4 regions of the Neobacillus camarae genome follow, and region 1 is predicted to be linked to each of the others. Evidence: riboswitches for the same ligand, from Rfam matches in the RefSeq annotation. Region 1 holds a riboswitch; each other region holds the start of a gene.
What was found. A riboswitch is a leader RNA that binds a small molecule or an ion and turns the genes downstream of it on or off. The one in region 1 is predicted to bind cyclic di-GMP.

Region 1 (5,541 bases):
ATCTGATGTAAAAGGAAAGACAATCGCTCTTCATTTTCCTCTGGCGCAATTTGATGAATGTGCTTTCGAATATCATCTAAGCCTTTACGAGAAACATTCGCTAGCATTTCTATTTTCTTTTTTGCTTTCTCCACATCGGTTTCCAGCAAATACGATACCGCATCTAGTCCAACAGTAACTGAAGTAAAATGATGGCCAATCGTGTCGTGCAGCTCTTGAGCCAGCCGGTTCCGTTCTTGAAGCAGCGTGACCTTCTCAATTTGCTCGGCATATTGCTGAAGCACCCGATATTGCTCTTGGATTAATTTATATTGTTTACTATTTTCTTCGATCATCCGTTTGGTCCGTTGCTGCGACTGAATGACATAGTTAAAACAGGCCCCAAAGCCGAAAAAGATAAAGATATCGATGTACTGCATCAGATAGGTGGCTGTGTCAGTAGTCCATAAACGCGGGATCGGGAAGACAATAAAAAATAAGGGAAAGGTCCACTTCGCCGTCTGTTTGGTGGCAAGGTAACCGATCATTAAGAAAGTCATGATGACGGTAGAGGTGCCAAGGTCAAATTGTCGCACGATATTAAAATAAATGGCAGCTCCGCCTGTCACTATCAGTTCGGCAACAGGGTAGAAGATCGGATTTTTGTAGCCGGGCCTCCAAAAAATATGGGGGACAATATAGGAAACTGTTAATATACCGATAAAAACGAAAAAAGATAACCCTCCTGATTCTTCCCTATGAAGAATAAAGTAAAGAACACCAGAAAGATACCAGCATAGTCTTAGGAAAAAAATAAACCAGTCCACCCAGATCCAATTATGGTCTGTCTTCATGTTACGCCCCACCCCTGATACTTTTTACCTATCCTTACCTATCTTACAAGAATTTGGACATTAGTCATAGCCTAAAAATAAAGAATTTTATTAAAAAGGCTGTAATTAGCTTTATTTTATGACTGGCTGCACTACGGTCATATGACTTTTTCTTTGTATGATAAGGCCATAGGGTAAAGAAAGGAACGAAGAACATGAATAAAGAAGAAATGCTCCAAGAGTTAGATGAGCGATTAAAAGGGCTGCCGCTTGAGGACCGGGTAAAACTGGTTGAACTATATAAGGATCTAATGGAAGTGGCAAATGAAAATCGATTAGCGGACCCCAAATTATCCGCGACATTAGAAGATACCTATCCGTTGCCGAGCGATACTGAAAAAGATCCTTACCGTAATATGGGTCGAATCATTCTGGCATCCCTCAGTTTATTTTTCTTTAATCTCATTTTTGTATTAGGTCCTGTACTTGCGATTTTTGGAGTTTATTTGTCACTATGCATCGTAGCAATTTGCTTTGTATTATCCCCGCTATTTGTCCTGACACAGGTGTTTATGGGCGGATTTACAAACTTCGAGTTATTTTTATCGTTGATTGTTTGCGGAGTAGGAGTGGCTCTCGGAGCAGGTATGGCTATAGCTGGGAAAGGTTTCTACAAGCTTTTAAGTAAATACGTAAACTGGAATAGTAGACTAATAAAAGGAGAATAAAAAATGAGAAAATTAATGTACGGGGCGTTAGCATTAGTAATAATTGGAGTGGTTGGTGTGATTATGTCCATCAACACTTCCGGTGCGGAGGCATTTACATTCAGTTCTGTGGGTGTTCATCAATCAAAAGAGGCATCAGCCGAAGGAATCCGAAATGTACGCATTGAATCACCAACTGTCGATGTCAAGCTTGTGTCAACTAACGGAGATAAGATTGAAGCAGAATTTTCAGGAAAAGCAGGGAAAAAGAGTAAAAATCTTTATAAGCTAGATATGGCCAAAGACGGCAATACCCTTAAAATCACAATGGATAAGGAAGATAAGTTTCAATTTATGATGTTTAACTTTACCAAGGTAGAACTAAATGTCAAAGTGCCAGAAAAAGTTTATGATTCGATTGAAATCAAGGCGGCATCCGGTGATATAAACTTAGAGGAAATTCAAGGAAAAGTCATAACGATTGAAACACAATCAGGGGATATTAAAGCTACAGACGCAGTGGCCGAAGATCATTTTGTGCTTCATGCATCTAGTGGAGACATCGTGGCTTCTGAAAATCGCTCCAATCAAATGGAGTTTGTAACAAGCAGCGGCGATATTACGATAAACAATAACGAGGCCAAGGGAACTGATTTAGTTACTAGCAGTGGTGATATTGTATCAGGGAATACGGTATCCGAGGACATCAAGATGAATACTTCTTCTGGAGACATTGTTGCAAAAATGAAAGAAATGAAGGGGAATGTCGAGTTGGAAGCTAGCAGCGGTGATATCGATGTGAGTTTCACCAAATCACCGACCTCATTGAAAGTGGATTACAAAACGAGTTCAGGTGATGGAATAGCCCATTTAGACGAGATGAATTACTCAGAGAAGTCAGAACATCGAATCGTTGGAAAAATCGGAGACGGCAAGGTTACATTAACAGCGAGAACAAGTTCAGGTGATTTTACTATTCGATGATACCTGCTCAACCATTAAATCCGGCTTTTACAGTAAGCCGGTTTTTTTGTGTGAACTGAGCAGCTGGTGTAAGCAGGTATTGTTTCATAGAGTGGCGAAATTAATTCCCTATAAAGGGAGAGGATGCTATTGGAAACAGAAATAATCTTAAATGGGGAGTCCATTTCTCTTATTCCACTAAAAGTTAAGTATAAGGAACCATTATTTGAGGCTTTAAATAGTCCTGATATTTGGGAATATACCTGGCGGCAAGTGAAAACAGTGGAGGATCTAGAGCAAATAATAATGACAGCGATGGACAACAAAAAGGCAGGAAAGCAAATCCCTTTTGTTATAAAGGATAAACTGACAGGAAAAATAATCGGAACGACTAGAATTGGTGATATTGATTTGGTTAATCGCAATGTGGAGATCGGTTGGACCTGGCTTTCACCAGAAGTTTGGAGAACCAACGTAAACACAGAATGCAAATATTTATTATTAAAGTATTGCTTTGAAGAACTAAACGTCATTCGGGTTCAATTTTCGGTTAGTGGACAAAACTTACGATCTCAAAAGGCAGTCGAGCGAATAGGGGCAACAAAAGAGGGAACTTTTCGAAAACATAGAATCAAACCAGATGGTACCATACACGACAATATATTCTACAGTATAGTGGATGATGAATGGGAGTCAGTAAAAGAAAGATTGATGTATTTATTAGAGAAAAAATATTGATTACTAATTAACACTTTTTTAGAATTTTTGTTTTCAATTATTGTAAAAATGTAATATAATTTTAATAATAAAATAATTATTTTAATAGAAAAAGGCAAACCACTCGAAAGATTGGGACGCAAAGCTTCAGGTCTAAGGTGTTACACTATGACGGCTGAGTTGCCTAAAATAGAACATATTTTAGGGGTGTATCTTTGTGGCAGCTCTTGCTTATGAACAAGAACCATATTTTGATGTTAGAGTACTAAGTGATGAAAATCTAGTAGAGTTATATGTTAATTCTATACTGGAAAAGTATGATCATGATGTAAAAGTTTTGGAAGAAGAATTATTGGTAAGAAGGTTATTTTTGGTCGCCTTAGAATGGTATGATAATAAAAAAAGCGTTTTTCGCTTAAGTAAAGGGATTCTAAGTTAACTATCTGATCTGGCAGAAAAATAGCTCCGGAACCAAAAATGCAAATGGCAGTCTTAAACAAGGCTTGGATAAGCTTAAATTAACAAAAAAGTGCAATGGTTTATTATAGCCGCTGCACTTTTTTGTTTGGACATTTCTTCTGGAGCAATGGAGATGGGAACAAAATTACTGAAGCTCAACATGGAGAAATTTCAATCGAAAGTGAAATCACCCGGATACTAGGATCGGGAAAAAATATCCTTTGTTTTACGTTATAAGATGAAATATAATGGTAGAATCAAATTTAATCGGAGTCTAGTTAACATGCAGGAAATATCGGATATTCAGCAAATGTTCTCGTTAATATCAGAAAAGTCCCTAAACATTATCTCATCTATTTCAGCTGATGGAGTATTCACTTATATCTCTCCCAATGTGAAGGCATTACTTGGATATACTCCAGATGAAGTTGTTGGGAAACCCGCAGCATCTTTTAACCACCCTGGAACCAATACAAAATTTCTAGAGCATCGCGATTCGTTGTACGTCGATCAGGATACGGTACGATTTACCGGTCAAGTTCGGCATAAAAATGGAGAATATCGGTGGTATGAGACTACAGCTCAATATATCCGCAACCATTCAGGAGATATCATACAAACCATTGGGGTGGGGCAGGACATTACAGACCGTAAAGAAACAGACGAGACAATTGCCTACTATGCCTATCATGACAGTGAAACTAAATTGCCAAATCGGCGTTTGTTTAAGAGACGCCTCCGTCTACTTTTAGAGGAATCTAAAAGTGAATGTCATGGACTGATGTTGCTTGATTTGGATGGTTTTAAGCACGTCAACGATACTTTTGGCCACGATATTGGTGACCAACTTCTTATAGAAGCGGCAAAAAGGTTGACATTCGCAGTGGGAGACAAGGGTTTTGCCGCCCGTTGGGGTGGTGACGAGTTCACGGTTTTTCAAGCGGATGTTAAATGCCGGGCTGATTTTACTTCTCTAGTTGAGCGGATTAAGGAGGTAATCTCCGAACCATTTAAAATATCGGGCCATACGATTTGCATTGCAGCAAGTATTGGTGTGGCATTTTCTCAAGAGGATGGGGAAACGGTCGAAGAGCTGATAAAAAATGCGGATTCGGCGATGTATCGTGCCAAAAATCAGGCGAAAGGTTTGAATGGTTCTCATAACTAACAAGGACTCGTCGATATTCCAAAAGCCAAAATCGATAAAAACCGTTTGACGAAAGCAATAAATTAATAGGATACGGAAAATTGGCGGGCTAGTATGCCTGCTTTTTTTGTGGGCGTTTTAATAAAGGAAATGGACGCGAATAAGTCGAATTTTTTTATTAAATAACTGATGAATTAGGGGAGTAACTAGGATGGAACAATTTGTATACTTAATCAAACCAACACGGCCAGATTTTTTGGAAACCATGACAAAGGAAGAATCAGAAATCATGGGACATCATTTTGAGTATCTTCAAGGCCTTTTAGATGAAGGCAAGCTAATTTTGGCGGGACCTTGTCTAGATGGTGCATTCGGCATTGTTGTCTTTCAGGTTGAATCCATGGAAGCCGCTTATAAAATGATGGAAAATGACCCATCTGTCTTACAGGGAATCATGACGGCAGAAATTCATCCGTATAGAGTTTCACTTATCAATAACAAATTATAAGGGTTAAGGACAACGGAATTGTTTTATAAGTTATTGGTTTTTTACGGTGGATTCATTTCATATATGATCTGGAAATATTGAAGACTGACTCAAAAAATAAGTAGTTCCGTTTCTGTGGAGAACATTCGAAATGGCATACTATAATAGCAGACCAATTCACCTATGATTTGGTATCTTCCTTATCCTTTTATAACAATGGTTATGGATTTTAACATATGAATTAGTATA
Region 2 (5,541 bases), on a different contig from region 1:
GCGACTTTATACACACAGTCATAAAAGGGCATCAACAACCTGCTTAAAACACAAACTTCCATGGCCATAAAGTACCTTTCCACTCTGCTATATCATCTGTTCCTTTCGTACATCTTGAACTAGAACTGAATGGATTCCCGTCAATAATAACCAGTGGTGTATCCTCGGAAGTCAATTCAATGGTCAGGTACCATCCCTAATCAGAATTCGCTGTAAACAAATGATTAATTAAATACGCCAAATAACCCGGTACAAAAGGATTTTGCATCTTAAATAGAGTAGAATATCGGCAATCAAACAAACGATTGTTTAAAACGGGGAAAAGCCCCCTCAAATTGAGGTTTTATCTGATTTTTAAATCCATATTTTGCTGAAAAGCTAGGTATTTTCGGACCAACCATTCTTGTTTTCAACAAATACTGATGAATCGTAAGAAATGTTGTCTAACGGCAGCCCTCGAAAATAAAACAACCATTTGATTAAATTTGCCGGATGCACGGGTATAGAAGACCTTCATTCGAAAAATTGACATGAATATTGTCAGTCAAACAAAGGTTTGATTACAAGTGCCACAAAGGAGCTTGGATTAAGGTTTCCCCCATCTTAGCATAGGAGAAAAATGTCAATTTATTAAAGTTCACTTTTCTATTCGGGGCGGGGCTCCGTTCCCAAGTAAACTATGACAATACTTATCCTTTCTCATCTCTTCCGTACCTTCATAAAAACCAAGCAGGCTGTTCCTTATTCATAAAACTCGGAGGAATGATTCTGGAACTTTTGTATAGCGGGAAGCTGCTCCATGGATAGTATTCCGGCCTTCTGACCATTTTGGCTTCAACAGGATTCAAATGGATGTACCGGCTGACATCCAGCATCCCTTGTTTGTCTTCAATGACATGGTCATAGAACCGTTTCTCATAGACATGGCCCGTTAAGCGGTACTTCGTATTATAGTAATTGGCGTACCGTTTATTGACGAGTGACATCAATTTGGAGAGTGACACCTCCGAGCTACGGATTTGCAAGTGATAATGGTTGGTCATCAAGCAATAGGAGGCGATTTCGAATCGATAGTCCCGATGGAGTTGACTGAGGATATGGAGAAAGGCCTCAAAATCAGATGCGTTACGAAACAGCGGGTCACGACGATTGCCCCTGCAGACGATATGATAAAACCGATGGGGGATCCAGATACGCTTCTCACGTGACATATCAAGTTTCCCTCGCGACACTCTGTTGTTTTTGGTAGCTCCAGCGCCTTAGCGCCATTGCTTCCCAGATGGCTTGGTCGGAAATCTCTGCTTCCCCCGCCAAATCGGATATCGACCTGGCCAGCCTAAGGATTTTGATTTGCACCCGATTGCTCCAATTTTGCTTGGCTACCACATTTGTCAGCATGTTTTGCTGGTTACTCGATATTCGGCACGTCTCCAACAGAATCTCAACTGGCACCTTCGCATTGGTAACTTCTTGCTGATAACGCTCGTATTGGCGTTCACGAGCCAATTCCACCAATTTCTTGATTTCCTTGGAAGACTTGTTCCGAATGATGGATTGATTAAGGTTAACCGACTTTAAGGATAAAAGGATATCAATCCGGTCATACACTGGACCTGACAAACGATTTCGATAGGCTTGGATTTGTTTGGAGGAACACGTGCAATAGTGGCTGGCGGAGCCAAGGTATCCACAGGGGCATGGATTCATGGCACCGATCAGGATAAAGGAACAAGGATAGGTCACCGTGGAATGGGCCCGGCTGATCGTCACCTCGCCTGTCTCCAGCGGCTGCCGCAGCATATCCAGTGTCTTTTTGGGGAACTCTGCTATCTCATCTAAAAATAAAACTCCATGATGGGCCAAAGAAATCTCTCCCGGCCGAGGTGTGGATCCGCCGCCAATAATCGCAACAGATGATGCCGAATGATGGGGGTGACGATACGGGGTAGGATGGATTAATTTCTCACCCGCCAATTGGTATAAGCTCATAACTTCGAGCTGGGATTGATTGGTCAGCGAAGGCAGAATTGATGGAAAGGTTTCCGCCAGCAAACTCTTCCCACAGCCAGGCGGACCGCTCATTAACACATTATGCTCGCCAGCCGCAGCAATCATCAGAGCCCGCTTCGCCTGCTCATGACCGATTACATGGGCGAAATCCTTTAAAGGACGATGCGAAAACTGTGGTATAGGAGCCTCAGAGACCGCCGCTGGAATCAATGTCAAACTTTCCTGCCCCTCTAAATGCTGTACGACTTCTTCAATATGTTGGACCACCCGACAGTCTAGTCCTTGCAGCAGTTGGATGGGAATGGATGGGTCAAAAGGAAAATAAACCTTTTTGAGTCCGAGGCTTTTTGCCGCAGTCAATGCCGGCAGCATCCCTTCCGCTTTTACCACTGTCCCATCAAGAGACAGAGCGCCAATAAACGCCGTATCCAAAGGAATCTCGCCTTTAATAAAATTCAGCTCTTTTAAAGCGGCAATGGCAATCGCCAAATCAAACAACGGTCCATTTTTCTTCTGTTCCGCTGGCGAAAGATTCACCACCACCTTTTGGTCCGTCACGTCGGCATCAAACCGGCTCAGTGCCGCAATTACCCGCTCCCGTGACTCTTAACGGAGGCATCAGGCAACCCAACAATCACCATTGACTCCGTGCCAGGCGTAATCCTCACCTCCACCTGAACGCAGTAGCCTTCTAACCCTTTTAAGCCAATACTTGACACCTTCACAGTCATAAAACAACCTCCTGGAAAAGCCTCGTATTCTTAAATCTGTAACCTGCAAATAGCAATGGGAATTCTAATTAGTGAAGAGAGTGAGAAAAAATGATAGGAATCGTTAGAAAGGAGAAAATCAGTTGAGGAATACTATATACGGCAACCTAAGACTACACCCCCATTCTACCACTTCCCGTACAGCTAGCAACCATGCATTCTTCGACAAAATTCGCATTGTTCGGGTGGTGACAGGGTGGTGACAGGCACCGGAATTTTATAACCGTCTAATACCGGACAGGCAATCCGTCAACTTCCGGCCATTTTGGAATAGCAAATTTTTTATATTTTCCCTTTATATATAGAAGGAATCACAGTAATCGCCGTGGAATTATACCATGGTATAATTCCACGGCGATTACTGCATATTGAAAAATAACAAACTTTCATTCTACAAATCTCGACAAACTTCGGGCGGTGACAGGCACCGAAATATGTAGTTGTAACACCTTTCTTGCTGTAGCTAATCCTCCTTTACAAAAGCCATGATTAACAGACTGCTGGGCCTTTTGTTTCTTTACCGTTTATATTCTCCTGTTTTTTTGGTTTGCCCTTTGTTAATAGTTTATTTGCTATTTAGCATTAGCAAGATATGGTATAATATGATTGTAATAGACATAGTTCGTACGAAAGGGCAAAGCCGTTGAAAGATGGTGGCGCAAAACTATAGGGGCTACGGTTCTTGAAACTATGCCAGCCAGGTGCCGAATATGAAGCCTTCCTGCGAATTATGGGTTTAAAAAGTTCAGGAGGGGTACTATGTTATATTTTCTTGCAGGATTACTTGTCGGGTCCACTTTCATTGTTTTGATCATGAGTCTTATGATGGCAGCAAAAAATGGTGACCAGCAACTAGAAAAATTCTATAACCAGAATTTAAACTGATTTGTAGATCGACTCAATGTATACACATTAATGAAAACGGTTACAAATTATGGCGTAGCTAAAAGAATTGAAACCAACCTATATGGGAGTTGATTTCGATGGACGAGCAAGGGAATTTTCTAGTTGGGTTAGTATGGGGCACTTCTCTAAGTGTTCCATTGTGGTTAGCGTTTTTCGGCTGGTTGAGGATCATATTGCATTTTATCTTATAATTTATATACATAGAAAAGGCTCGGCTGCCACTCATTCGTGGCAGCCGAGTTTGAATAAGTACCGGTTAACGAGTCCTTGCCTTTATTCGTCTATTTACCAAATAGGTTATCGTCAAGAAAATAAAGGCACCAAATGAATCGATTAAAACATCCCTAAAAGAAGAGACTCTTCCTGGCATAAACGATTGATGGTATTCATCCGTCATCGCGTAAAAGAAGGTAATTAGCCATGCCAAGAAATAAGAGAATCGTTTTACACCCAGTGACTTAAACAATAAAAATGCAAGAAATCCGAACACTAGAAAATGGGTTGATTTTCTCATCATTAGGTTTAAAATACCAACCTCCTGATTGTCTGCACTTGGTGTACTGATTGCCTTATGTTCCGTTTCCACTATCTTGTGGATTGCTTTAGAGGTGTTTTCCCCTGTAAAATAGGGCAGCTGCGTAAAGCAAAAGATACATATCATCCATACAATCGCCCCTTTAGCCCACTTCTTCTGCTTCGTCACTACACTTCCCCCTTGTTGCCAAACAGGGAATCTAATCCCCCATCATCATATTATAAACAGCCAACAGGCCTTCATACAGGGAGACCTACGTTTATCTGGGCTGTTAAAAAAAGAATTTCATTATCTATGTAATGTATAAAGTTGTAATTCAAAAAGAGGAAGGACTTAAATCTCCTCCCTCTCATCATTTCTTCCAAGGCTCACTAAAGTATTATACCAGTGAAACCTCTAATGTATTTACTGTTTCTCTACCAATGGAATCATAAACAATTTTAGCTTTCTTCGCACTTGTTAAATCATAGCAATTACGACCATCAAGAATGATAGGGTTCTTCATTAACTTGCTATATTGTGATAGATCAAAGTCTTTGACCTCATCCCACTCCGTAAAGATAAAGCAGACATCAGCATCTTTAATTGTCTCTTCAATAGTTGGGCAATAAGTAATCTCGTTAGGGTATTTCTTCTCAAAGTTATCCACGCCTACAGGATCCCATGCTCTAACATTAGCGCCATCCTCCAGCATAATAGGGATATTAACTAAAGATGGTGCCTCTCTTAAATCATCCGTACCGGGTTTGAACGTTAAACCAAGAACGGCTATATTCAATCCTTTTAAACTATCAAAATACTTACGAGACTTCTTAATTAATTTGAGTTTTTGGTTTTCGTTTACATCAATTGCAGCCTTAATTGTTTTCAACTCATAATCATGGAAGTTAGCCAGCCAGTGTAAAGCCTTTGTATCCTTCGGGAAACAAGATCCACCATAACCAATTCCTGAATTTAAGAATCTATTCCCGATACGGCTGTCATACCCCATTCCAAGCGCAACATCATCAATGTCCGCACCAATGATTTCACAAAGGTTAGCAATTTCATTAATAAAAGAAATCTTAAGGGCTAGAAAATCATTAGATGCGTATTTAATCATTTCGGCACTTTTGCGATTCGTTACGACAATAGGTGCCTCAAAATCTTTGTATACTTCCCGCAGTACTTCTCCAGCTTCCTGATTTTCTACTCCAATAACAATTCTAGATGCGTGCAAGGTATCCCGTACAGCTGTACCCTGTGACAAAAACTCGGGATTGGAAGCAACTGATACCTTAACGTTATGAGCAAGGTTGTTTTTAATCAAGTCCTCCACTT
Region 3 (5,541 bases), on a different contig from region 1:
CGGTTATCGTATCAAAATAGCGTTGAACGCCAGTCACCCAATGGTTATTTAACTGATTCGGGTCGTTGGCTGCGCCAATCGGCGCGTATTTGGCTCCAATTTGAGCAATCGATGTTTTACCCTTGTCCAAATAATTTTCCCGCAGGTTACGGGCCATATCAAAAATGCTGTCCTGAATCGAGTCGTAGGATTTTAACCCGTTTTTGCCCATCATCCCAGCTACATTATATTTAAACCGGGCAGCATTAGAGGTTCCGTTGCCAGTCTCATGAATCGAAATCGCAGCCAAGAGCGCGGGGCTGATTTGATACTTTTCCCCAGCCTCGGCGAAGTATTGCCCGGTATTTTGCAACACACCTTTTAAATAAGAGTTCAGGGCATCAGCATCGATTGCGGCAGTATTTAACTCTGTACCGGTTGTTGCTTGCAAAGGTTCGGATACATCACCGGCCGTGTAGGAATTCAAGCCGGAAAATAGCAATGAAGAAATATCCGAATTGCTAGTTTGATTGAGTTCAGCTTGCAGGAGAGCTTGCTGCAACAGAAGTTCAAACGAACTGCTGTTCAAGCCGGATAGAGAGGTTGATGGACTTTGTCCGATACGTGAAATGTCCATCATGGTTTTGTAAAGCAACCAATTGGTGGACAGATTTCCGATATTCATAGCTGTCGTCTCCTTATCACGTGTTTGTTTTTATTTTATCTCTATTATACCTCTATGAAAATAACTTTTCTAAAAAAATACTTATTTGTTAAAAAGTAGGTGAAAAAAGTGATCCAGCTTGCAGCAATACAGAATCAACTCAGCAAACAGCCGAGTAAAACAACTGGAAAAGAGGGAGAACCGACTGCTGCTTTTGATCTGTTGCTCCAATTGTCCAGCCAGGAGGAAGAACCGGAAAGTGAGCCAAATGCAGACCTACCTCAATTGCTGCTGTTCCCGTTCCTTCAACAGGCAGGCCGCATAAATCAGCTTTGTCCTAATGCGGGAAATCCCGATGTTGAATCTAATCAGGAGGGATTGCTTCAACCGGTAGTAGTGACAACAGGAGATATCCCAGCTGCCTTGTTACCTGAACACCCCGACATACCGGCTATGGAACTTCAAACGAAAGATGGAGTGACTGGAGAACAGCAATCGGGAACAGGCACCTTTCAGGTATTGGATGGGAGATCCCTAGCGGAACCGACACTTAACAAAGAAGAAGCCATCCCCTTTCAAATGCAGACTAAAGAAGATGTAAGTGGATGGGACTCCCCACAAAAGGCGACCGATGATGTTCAAGTGGTGAACTTAACACCGCAGGTGATGGTGTCATCCGGAAATGAAATGACAACTCAGGCCATGGTTGCCCCTAGTGGGGATCCGACCGACATGCCGGCTCAAACCGTACGGGCGGATCGTTTCGACCAAGACATCACGCAGTTTATCGAGTCCGCTATCCAAGTGTCCGGTTCCGAAGATGGAATTGAGGCGGCCTTTACTCTGGTGCCGAAGCATTTAGGGAAAGTGGAGGTCAAAGTTAAAATTCAGGATGGACAAGTAACCGCAGAATTCTTGACCAGCACGCCGCTTGGTAAGGACTTGTTGGAAACCAATGTCCAAGCATTGCGCTCCAGCCTTGAAACACAAGGACTGCAAGTGGCCAAAATCGATATCACCCAGCAAATCCAAAGCCCGGCCCTCAACTTCATGGGAACCCTCTCGCAACGGGGAGATTCACATGGCAGACAAGGCCAACAGCCGGATTCCCGAAAGCGTGGCGGCCTGCAAGCGATACAGCCCCAAGAAGAATATCGCGAATATGATTTGCCTATAGATGGGGCTTCACAAATTAACACAACTGCCTAAGGAGGACCAGCCGTGACAACGATTAATTCTATCAACAACTACACAACCGCATCCGCAAGCACCCAGGCAAAACAAGATTTAGGAAAAGAAGCGTTTCTTAAAATATTGGTCACCCAACTGCAAAACCAAGACCCGACCCAGCCGCAGCAGGACGGGGAATTCATTGGACAAATGGCGCAGCTCAGCGTACTGGAGCAGTTGTCCAACTTAAATAACTCGCTGACAGCCTACCTCGAGTCAAGCAATAATCTCAGTCAGCACTCGTACGTGTTGGGCAATACCGTCACCTGGACGAATCCTGAAACCAATGCACAGGAGAGCGGAATCGTTACGGGGATTAATTATAAAAACAATCAGGTCTACTACAAAGTCGGTGACCAAGAAATTGTATCGAGCAGCATCACTTCCATGGAAATCAATCAAAACTAGGGGGAAAACCACATGTTACGTTCATTAAATTCAGGAGTATCAGGGCTTAAAGGGTTTCAAACGAAGTTAGATGTCATTGGTAATAACATTGCAAACGTCAATACCGTAGGATTTCAAAAAAGCCGGGTCATGTTTGAAGATATCTTCAGCCAGACCGTAAAGGATGCAACTGGACCCAAGGATAATCCCGCCTCAGGCGGTACCAATCCGATACAAGTCGGGTTGGGAACTAAAGTGGGCAGCATTGATACGGTGTTTACGCCGGGAAGCCCGACGACAACGAATATCGGCACCGACCTCTATATTGATGGAGATGGCTTCTTTGTGGTTCAAAATGCGGCCGGGGAACAGTTTTTAACACGGGCCGGCAATTTCAAAGTAGACAGTAACAATCAGTTGGTCTCCCAAAATGGCTTGTTTGTTTTAGATCAAACAGGTGCCACAATTACCATTCCGAATAAATACATTTCCTTTGCCATTGACTCCACCGGGGAGATCATTGGGGTGGATGCGAAAGGCAACAGTGTAGATTCCACTATTAAAATCGGAACCGTAGAGGTAAACAATCCAGGCGGGCTTGATAAAGCGGGAGGATCTTTATATTCGTTAACCCCAAATGCCGACAGCCGCAGAATGGCAGGTCTGCTAAAACAGGGCAGCGATGCTTCGATTATCTCAGGCGCCCTGGAAATGTCGAATGTCGATTTGTCAGAGGAGCTGACCGACATGATCACCGCTCAAAGGGGCTTCCAAGCCAATGCGAAAATCATCACCGTGTCCGACTCCATTTTGGAGGAACTAGTAAACTTAAAACGATAACCACCAATGTGAGAATATCATCCCAGATATTCTCCTTTTTTTGACAAAAATATATATAATTCGAACGCATTCGTCATTTTATGGGGGTATTCTACAAAATTTATTTGAAAATATATATTTGTAATGTTATCATTTTCCTAGAATAATTCGAAAATTGATAAAGGCAAACCTGGGGAAACCCAGTGACGCAAAGCTAAAGGGGCTAAATTGTCAATACAGTATGCTCGCCAGCTACCGATAATAGGTTTGTTGTCCTAAACTATCTATGTTTATTTGCTATGGACGAGACTATTCTTCGGGGTGGTCTCGTCTTTTTTTGTGGGCATATTTAAATAGTCTTTAAGGAATAAGAGGTGTGAATAAATGGACAATGGTATGCCGAATTCCCTAAGTTTTGGTGGTGGCCCAGCTGAACCAAAAGTCTACGATTTTAAAAAAGCATTGCGGTTATCAATGGAACAGGTCCGGGTTCTGACTAGAATTCACGAGAACTTTGCTTATCAATTTGCTTCGTTTATCTCCTCTGAATTGCGGACGTTTGTCCAAGTGGATGCCGCCAGTGTGGAACAGATGCTGTACGAGGAATTCATTAATCAGCTGCCCGATACCACGATTTTAAGTGTGTTTGAATCCGGAGAGCAGGGCATCCGCATGGCGATGGAATTGAATCCGCAAATGGCGTTTGTCATGATTGACCGTCTTTTGGGCGGTAAGGGGACCATTGGGGAATGGGGAAGAACTTCTCTTACGCCGATTGAATCAAACGTATTGAAGCGCCTGCTTGAGGGCGTGGTCCAAATTCTTCAGAAGGCCTGGAGCGATATTATGGTCCTGCCGCTTGCGTATGTCAATATGGAAACCAATCCGCAGTTTTTACAATTGGGAATTCCCACTGAAACCGTAATCGTCATCCGCTTCCAGATTACCATCGGAAAGATGGAACAGATGATGCATTTGTGTATTCCTTACATATTGTTAGAGCCGTTTATACCCAAACTGTCCTCCCATAACTGGTACGGACATGGAAAATGGGCGAAGAACAAGGATGAAAGTGAATTTTTGCAAGGGCGGATTGAGCATTTGACGGTTCCGGTTATTACAGAATTGGGACGGGCATCCATCACGATTGAGGAACTGCTTGGACTTTCTGTGAATGATGTTATTCAATTGCACCAACTGGTCGATGAGCCTTTGCAAGTAAGGGTCAATGAAGAAGTGAAGTTTTTCGCGCATCCTGGCACGAAGAAATCCAGGGTAGCAATGAAAATTGAACATGTGGTGGAAGGAGAGAGGGCGCGTGATTGAGCAGGGGAAACTCACCCAGGATGAAATGGCTGCCTTGCTTGGCGGTGACAGGCAGGAAGTGGCCGAAAAGCCGTTTCTGTTTACAGAGCTTGAGCCTGATCCTGACCAAGGACCTCAAACAGAACAAATGAACTTAGACCTCCTTTTGGAGATCCCGTTAGAGATTGTCGTGGAACTGGGGAGAACCAAAATGAAAATCAGCGAGGTGCTGGAATTAACGAGCGGTTCCATTGTGGAGCTGGACAAGATGTCAGGGGAGCCGGTTGATATTTTTGTCAACAATAAGCTGATTGCCAGGGGCGAAGTGGTCGTCATCGAGGAGCACTTTGGCGTAAGAATTAAGGAAATTTGCCAATCACCTTTATAAAAGGGATCCAAACATATGTATGAGGAAAAACAGGCTCAACTTAATCATTATTTGGACTTAACGGTGAGGGTTTTGGAGGCGCTGAAGCAGGGGGCCGAGGAGAAGGTACCGGAACTCATCGGGCAGCGGGAAGAATGCATAACCGCCATTAACCGGCTGGATGAGAAAGCGGGGAAGCCACTAATGAATGAATTCATTCGCAGGATTTTGAACCAGCTTTTGTCCCTGGAAGAGGAAATCAAACCAGAGCTTCAGCGTGTGATGCGGGAAATGTCCAGCCGAAACAGGAACGAGCAAAATAATCAATTCGTCAAGAGGCAGTACGAAGATTGGCAGGCAGTTCCTAAGGGTGTTTTTTATGACCGGCGGAAGTAAGGAGTGTGGAAACATGAAGAATTTAAACGAAATTTACCAGAGAAACCAGGTGTTAACGGCCAAACCTGAAGAACTGACACTCATGCTCTATAATGGCGGGGTCAAAAATCTCTATCAGGCAAAAGTGGCCATCGAGAATAAGGACCCTGCGAAGGCCCATTCTTTAATCATAAAAACGCAGGAAATTCTTACAGAGCTTATGGTGACGTTGAATATGGATTATGAAGTATCCAGGTCTCTTTTTTCTCTCTATGAATATATGAAACAACGATTGATTGAAGCGAACATTGGAAAAGATGCGGGAATAGTGGATGAAATAGAAGGAATGTTTCGGGGGCTGAAAACCACTTGGTCAGATGCCATTAAAACCATGAAGACCAATTAATCAGCAGTT
Region 4 (5,541 bases), on a different contig from region 1:
CTCCTCGAAAAATTTAAAGAAATGGATGAGTTTTTTGCCGAGTATATTAACACATTGCCAGAAGAGACAAGTAATTATGAAAAAATACTCCTTTTCACCGAATCCCAATTGATATATTTAAGAGATTGTATGGGCATGGATTTAATCAGAACTCTTTATATGAGTGCTTTAGTTCCAAATCAACCCAAATTCCTTTCGAATACTGACCGCCATCTTTTTAGGATTGTCCATACATTTGTTCATAATGGGCAAGAAACCGGAGAGTTTAAGAAAAATTTATCAGCCCAAGAGATTACCATGTTAATTACTCGCTGCATGAGAGGCACGCTGTATGATTGGGCATTGTTTGGCGACGAGTTGGATCTTGTTAAAGAAGGGAAAAAGTTTATCCAAACCATCCTAAACGGAATCCTCACAAAATAAAAAACACTAAACCTCAAAATGCAAGGTTAGAGTTTTTCCCCTTGATGAATGACCATTCTCTCAAAACTAGCATATAAAATGGATGCAAACACCCTTGGTGAATGGTAACACGTGTGATAAGTGTAACGAGTTCACTTTATATGTACAAATTACCAACCTAATTACAAGTAAAAACGCATTAGGATTCTAAGACGAATTCTAATGCGTTTTTCTGTGTTATAGAATAATCAAGTTTAAAACAACAGAAGTGATTTTATATAAGGAAAAGGAGAATTTATGTTAAGATTTTTCTATCATTAAGTGAAAAATTATATTAAAAAATAAAAAACTTAAAAACCATCTGGGGGAGTTATTTTATGGTTGAGCTCAAGGAAATAGTGTCTAAGTTAGATGATGAACTTGATATAAAATCATATGGAAAGGATGCATCTTTCAGTCGATTCATACCAAGAGTTTATGAACCTTTAAATTTTGATTGGAAAGCAGCCTTTGAAAAAGACTTTGTGGAATTATTTAATGGCCTCATGTTAAAAGGGGATACAAATGTAGAGAAAATTTTTCTAGCTGTGTTCCCTACAGACCAAGTATTGAAACGGTTTATAGAAGAAAGCAAAAGCGGTGACTTCCTTTTTATGCACCATCCCTTATTGATGGAGTGTGGGGACCCAAAAGGGGAATGGGGACAAGGTTTTGTGCCAATTAAAGAAAAATACATTCAACAAATGAAAGAGAAAAACCTGTCCGTTTATACTTGCCACATCCCATTGGATTGTCATAAACAATTGGGCACAAATATAGCCATGGCCAAAAGGCTAAATGCCGAAATCCTTGTTGATGCATCATTGCAGGCAAAAAATGAATATGTCCTATATGCTAATATCGAAAAAACAAACTCTGACAAGCTGATTTCCACTTTAGAGAAAATCTTTGAAATTCCTTATGTTGATTTTGAAGGTCAAAAATTGGCAGATATTCAAAGGGTTGCGATTGTTGCTGGATGTGGTGATGTAGTGGATTGGATGAAAGAAGCGGAAGAGAATGGTGTTCAAGCTTACATTACGGGCGAAATCCATTGTCATATTGATAATGAATATGGTAAAAAAAATACAAACAAATGATGGACTACGCTTCGAATACTTCGATGTCTTTAATCGGCGTTTCCCATTCCGCATCGGAATATCTTGTTCATAGGACATTAATGAAGGAATGGTTCGAGAAAAACTTTCCTATTGAAACAGTTTTAATCCCACAGGAAAAATGGTGGTTATAAAGGTAAGCTGTGAAATGAGAGTTAGATCTTTTGATTTGGGCTTCTAGTCATTATGCTGCCCTGTTGTGTTTATTAAGCCATTTTTGCAAATGATATGATGGATTGATTGCATGTGAGTTCGTTGAAAAAGGGAAACTATTTGACATAACACTAAAAGGTGTTATTATAACTAGTGACATTAAAAGGTGTTATATAGATTTGGAGGTATTAAGGAATGGAAATAAATGAAACACTACCGGAAATCCGCAAAACGATGGTACTGAAAGCACCGATTGAAAAGGTATGGAAGGCCGTTTCAACATCAGAAGGCATAGCTGCTTGGTGGATGCCTAGTACCCTTGAACCGCTCATGGGCCATGAGTTCGTTCTTCAAGCAGGGCCATTCGGGGATTCTCCTTGTAAAATTACCGAGCTTGACCCTCCAAATAAGATTGGTTTCAACTGGGGAAAAGACTGGCATCTTGAATTTGAATTGAAAAAGGTAGATGAGGCGGCCACGGAGTTTACCTTGATTCATTCTGGATGGGATGCAGAAAAAACCACGGAATTTGGGCAACCGCACACAGTCATTCGTGGAGTGATGGACGGCGGCTGGGAGAAAATCGTCAAAGAAAAGCTTCCTCACTATATCGAAGGATAATCTATTGGATGCATCCTTTTTCTTAATAGAAATTAAATACGGATGAGGAGAAAATCTATATGGAAAAAATAGACATAGTAAAAACAGTATATACTGAGCTTTTAGATGCTTGGAATCATCGGAATGCACGTGATATGGCCAAGTTATTCGCTAAGGATGGAGAGATGATTGGGTTTGATGGAAGCCAAGTTATTGGCAATCAGGAAATTTTTGCGCATGTAGCGCCCATTTTTGAGCATCATTTAACTGCCCGATATATCAGCAAAGTGAAGCATATCCAGTTTCTTAGTCCTGATATTGCTATTTTGAGGGCCATTGCTGGTATGGTGCCCCCTCAGCAAACGGATCTCAATCCCAATGTAAATGCGCATCAAACTTTGGTATTGGTAAAGATGGATGGAGTATGGCGTATTCAACTGTTTCAAAATACACCGGCACAATTTCATGGAAGACCCGAGTTGGTGGAGCAAATGACAAATGAATTGAGGGAGTTGTTGTCATAAAACGGAAGTGAGCTTTTTACTTTTATCGGTCTAGGGAAGCAAAGGGGGAAGTGCTATTCACTTCCCCTGTTTTTCTCAATATTGGTTTGTCAGCAAGGTCAATAGTGTACTAAGGACTGCGGTGCCAAGCAGTATAAACACATAGGCTGCCTTCTTTTTTAACCGTTTCCTCCGGACATATTCTTCCGGTGTGGTCCATAAACTTTTTGACATAAAACATTACTCCTTTATGATGAGGCTGTGTTAGGCTTGCTTGCTTTTTTCCGCCCCAATGCGCTTTTTTACACAGCCGTTATAAAAAAATGAATAGACCCTAAACGGAGGATTGTGTTAGGGTCTATGTCACTATTCTTTCGTTACAGATAATTCGATATGGCGGTCTGCCTCTTTGGCAGCTGTCATTAGACTCATAATTACTAGCATGAAAAAGGACCCCGTCACTAAACCTGCAGCAAAAGCAAACATTGTGTTCCCTCCGTTTTACATAAATCGCAGGAAGGTTCATATTCGGTAACTGGCTAGCATAGCGTTGCGCCTTAGCCCCTGTAGTTTTGCGCCATCACCTTTCGGTCATTTTGCCCTTTCGTACGAGTTATGAATGTGATTAACAGTATTTACCTGTTATTTTTTATATCGGCATCCTTCTCCAAAAAGTTTAGGGTTCAAATAACAACTTTTTAAAAAATAATTCCTACACAAGTAAAATTGCGGCAGCCATCATCAGCTGCCGCGCAGAATTACGATGGTCACCCGGCGGTTGGCCTGGCGATGCTCGTCTGAGTCATTGGGATAAAGGGGCTTAAATTCACCATATCCGGAAAACTGCATCCGGCTTGGGGCTACCTGCTGGGTCTCAAAATAGTGAAGCACGCTTGCGGCACGCGCCGCGGAAAGCTCCCAGTTGGAAGCATAACTCGTATTGTGGGCCGGCACATTATCCGTATGCCCTTCAATATTGATTGGATTAGGCACCGTATTGATCAGGCCGACAATTCCGTTTAGAGTCTGATACGAACGCTCCTTCAATTCCGCCCGTCCGGAATCAAACAACACCACTTCTTTTAGGGACACCTCGATTCCTTTTTCTGTTTCCTGAAGCGTAACCGAGCTTTGCAGATTGTTGGCGTTGATGTAACTTTCCAACTGCTGCTTTAACACATTGAGTTCTTTGTCATTGTTTTCTCCGGTCTCTTCCTGTTCGGCATCCGCTTTAGGGAGTGTAGGAGACAGTCCGGCTTTTTTCTCCTCAATTTGGGTTCCCGTCAGTTCCGACTGGAACGATTCCATGATGGATTGATATTTCTCTTTGTCAATCGTGCTGGCCGCATACAGCACAATAAATAACGCCAGCAGTAATGTAAGCAAATCCGCATAGGGGATCAGCCAGGACTCGTCCGTATGTTCTTCGTGTTCGTTGTCAAACACCCGCTGCCGTCTTTTCATGCCATGCTCTCCTCCAAGTCCTCCCCAGGTTGTTGTTTTTCTAAGGCCTTTCGTTCGGAGGGTGGAATATGGACAGACAGTTTTTTCTCTAAAGCGCTTGGGAGCACTCCTTGATAAATCGACAATAGCCCCTCAACCATTAAAAGCTTTAATTCCTGCTCCTGTTTGGACAGCCGCTTTAACTTGTTGGCTAGCGGGTTCCACAGCACATATCCGGAAAAAATCCCGAGCAGGGTGGCGATGAAGGCAGCGGCGATGGAATGGCCGATTTTTTCAATTTGCGATAACGAACCGAGAGCGGCAATCAAACCGACGACGGCACCAAGCACCCCAAGTGACGGAGCATAAGTGGCTGCTTGTGAAAAAATCAGCGCACCTGTCTTGTGGCGCTGACTAATCGCTTCTATCTCCTCCATTAACACTTCCTCGATAAATTCAGTTTCATACCCGTCAATAATCATTTCTAATCCTTTCTTGAAAAAAGGGTCATCTGCGGATTCGGCCATTTCCTCCAGTGCCAAAAATCCTTCCCGTTTGGCAACTTCCGCGCATTCGATTAAAATCTTTACCTGTTCTGCTTTCGAAGGGAGCTTCGGTTCAAACAGGGCAATTTTCAGCAACTTCGGGAAATTCTTGATTTCGCGAAACGGAAACGCAATCAACAAGGCGGCAACGGTACCGCCAAAAATAATCAAAAATGCCGCAGGGTTGTTCAAAGCCGTGAGCGGCGCGCCTTTTAAAATCATTCCGACTCCGATGACGAGCAGTGCTAATAAAATTCCAAAAATACTAGACATAATTTTCTCCTTTGGTTTATTCTTTAGTGTAGTTTTATCAAAAGCAATTGCTCCGTGTACTTTGCGAAAGGGGTGCCTCGAATGAAGATCCAACAGACCCATGGAGTCAGCCAGGAACGCTTTGTATCTGTCCGGGAAAAGGGAAAGGATTCCCTTGCTTTCCAGCAAGTTTTTCATGAAACACAGCACGATTTCACCGGGGAACGCCTGCAGACGCTTCTGAAACAGCTGGACCAAAACGGAAGCCGCCTTGCTGCCTCCCAATCCGTTAAGGATTTGCTTGACTATAAACAAAGCATCCAGGATTTTTTAAAAGAGGTCGTGCAGAACGGTTATTCCTTAGAAGAGTATCGGCATTTTCAATCCAATGGACGAGATAAGAAGCTGAAAATTATTAAACAAGTTGACCAGCAGTTGATTAAAATTTCGGAACAGGTCATGGAAAAACAAACCTCATCGGTGGAG

Region 2: it holds a riboswitch for cyclic di-GMP, as region 1 does, so the genes downstream of both, ACY8D0_RS09945 (DUF3789 domain-containing protein) here and ACY8D0_RS07765 (hypothetical protein) in region 1, are expected to answer to the same signal.
Region 3: it holds a riboswitch for cyclic di-GMP, as region 1 does, so the genes downstream of both, fliM (flagellar motor switch protein FliM) here and ACY8D0_RS07765 (hypothetical protein) in region 1, are expected to answer to the same signal.
Region 4: it holds a riboswitch for cyclic di-GMP, as region 1 does, so the genes downstream of both, ACY8D0_RS11850 (DUF3789 domain-containing protein) here and ACY8D0_RS07765 (hypothetical protein) in region 1, are expected to answer to the same signal.

What each region holds. Positions count from the first base shown of each region.
Region 1 covers NZ_JBUCKX010000001.1:1,686,830-1,692,370, forward strand. Annotated here, with positions in the region: gene ACY8D0_RS07745 (sensor histidine kinase) at 1-833, opposite strand, end outside; gene ACY8D0_RS07750 (DUF1700 domain-containing protein) at 1,028-1,540, shown strand; gene ACY8D0_RS07755 (DUF4097 family beta strand repeat-containing protein) at 1,544-2,503, shown strand; gene ACY8D0_RS07760 (GNAT family N-acetyltransferase) at 2,627-3,220, shown strand; cyclic di-GMP riboswitch class I at 3,304-3,387, shown strand; gene ACY8D0_RS07765 (hypothetical protein) at 3,417-3,638, shown strand; gene ACY8D0_RS07770 (PAS domain-containing protein) at 3,942-4,826, shown strand; gene ACY8D0_RS07775 (YciI family protein) at 5,017-5,313, shown strand.
Region 2 covers NZ_JBUCKX010000002.1:461,577-467,117, reverse strand. Annotated here, with positions in the region: gene ACY8D0_RS09955 (REP-associated tyrosine transposase) at 717-1,211, opposite strand; partial or broken gene ACY8D0_RS09950 (YifB family Mg chelatase-like AAA ATPase) at 1,213-2,741, opposite strand; cyclic di-GMP riboswitch class I at 3,404-3,489, shown strand; gene ACY8D0_RS09945 (DUF3789 domain-containing protein) at 3,540-3,665, shown strand; gene ACY8D0_RS09940 (VanZ family protein) at 3,943-4,389, opposite strand; gene ACY8D0_RS09935 (UDP-glucose dehydrogenase family protein) at 4,601-5,541, opposite strand, start outside.
Region 3 covers NZ_JBUCKX010000002.1:888,850-894,390, forward strand. Annotated here, with positions in the region: gene ACY8D0_RS11925 (glucosaminidase domain-containing protein) at 1-664, opposite strand, end outside; gene ACY8D0_RS11930 (flagellar hook-length control protein FliK) at 773-1,852, shown strand; gene ACY8D0_RS11935 (flagellar hook capping FlgD N-terminal domain-containing protein) at 1,865-2,281, shown strand; gene ACY8D0_RS11940 (flagellar hook-basal body complex protein) at 2,294-3,100, shown strand; cyclic di-GMP riboswitch class I at 3,253-3,339, shown strand; gene fliM (flagellar motor switch protein FliM) at 3,464-4,405, shown strand; partial or broken gene fliN (flagellar motor switch protein FliN) at 4,503-4,772, shown strand; gene ACY8D0_RS11955 (flagellar protein FliT) at 4,788-5,147, shown strand; gene fliS (flagellar export chaperone FliS) at 5,161-5,532, shown strand.
Region 4 covers NZ_JBUCKX010000002.1:869,430-874,970, forward strand. Annotated here, with positions in the region: gene ACY8D0_RS11825 (TetR/AcrR family transcriptional regulator) at 1-423, shown strand, start outside; partial or broken gene ACY8D0_RS11830 (Nif3-like dinuclear metal center hexameric protein) at 780-1,693, shown strand; gene ACY8D0_RS11835 (SRPBCC family protein) at 1,908-2,333, shown strand; gene ACY8D0_RS11840 (SgcJ/EcaC family oxidoreductase) at 2,393-2,836, shown strand; gene ACY8D0_RS11845 (hypothetical protein) at 2,912-3,049, opposite strand; gene ACY8D0_RS11850 (DUF3789 domain-containing protein) at 3,182-3,301, opposite strand; cyclic di-GMP riboswitch class I at 3,343-3,426, opposite strand; gene ACY8D0_RS11855 (flagellar motor protein MotB) at 3,557-4,279, opposite strand; gene motA (flagellar motor stator protein MotA) at 4,276-5,076, opposite strand; gene ACY8D0_RS11865 (YaaR family protein) at 5,158-5,541, shown strand, end outside.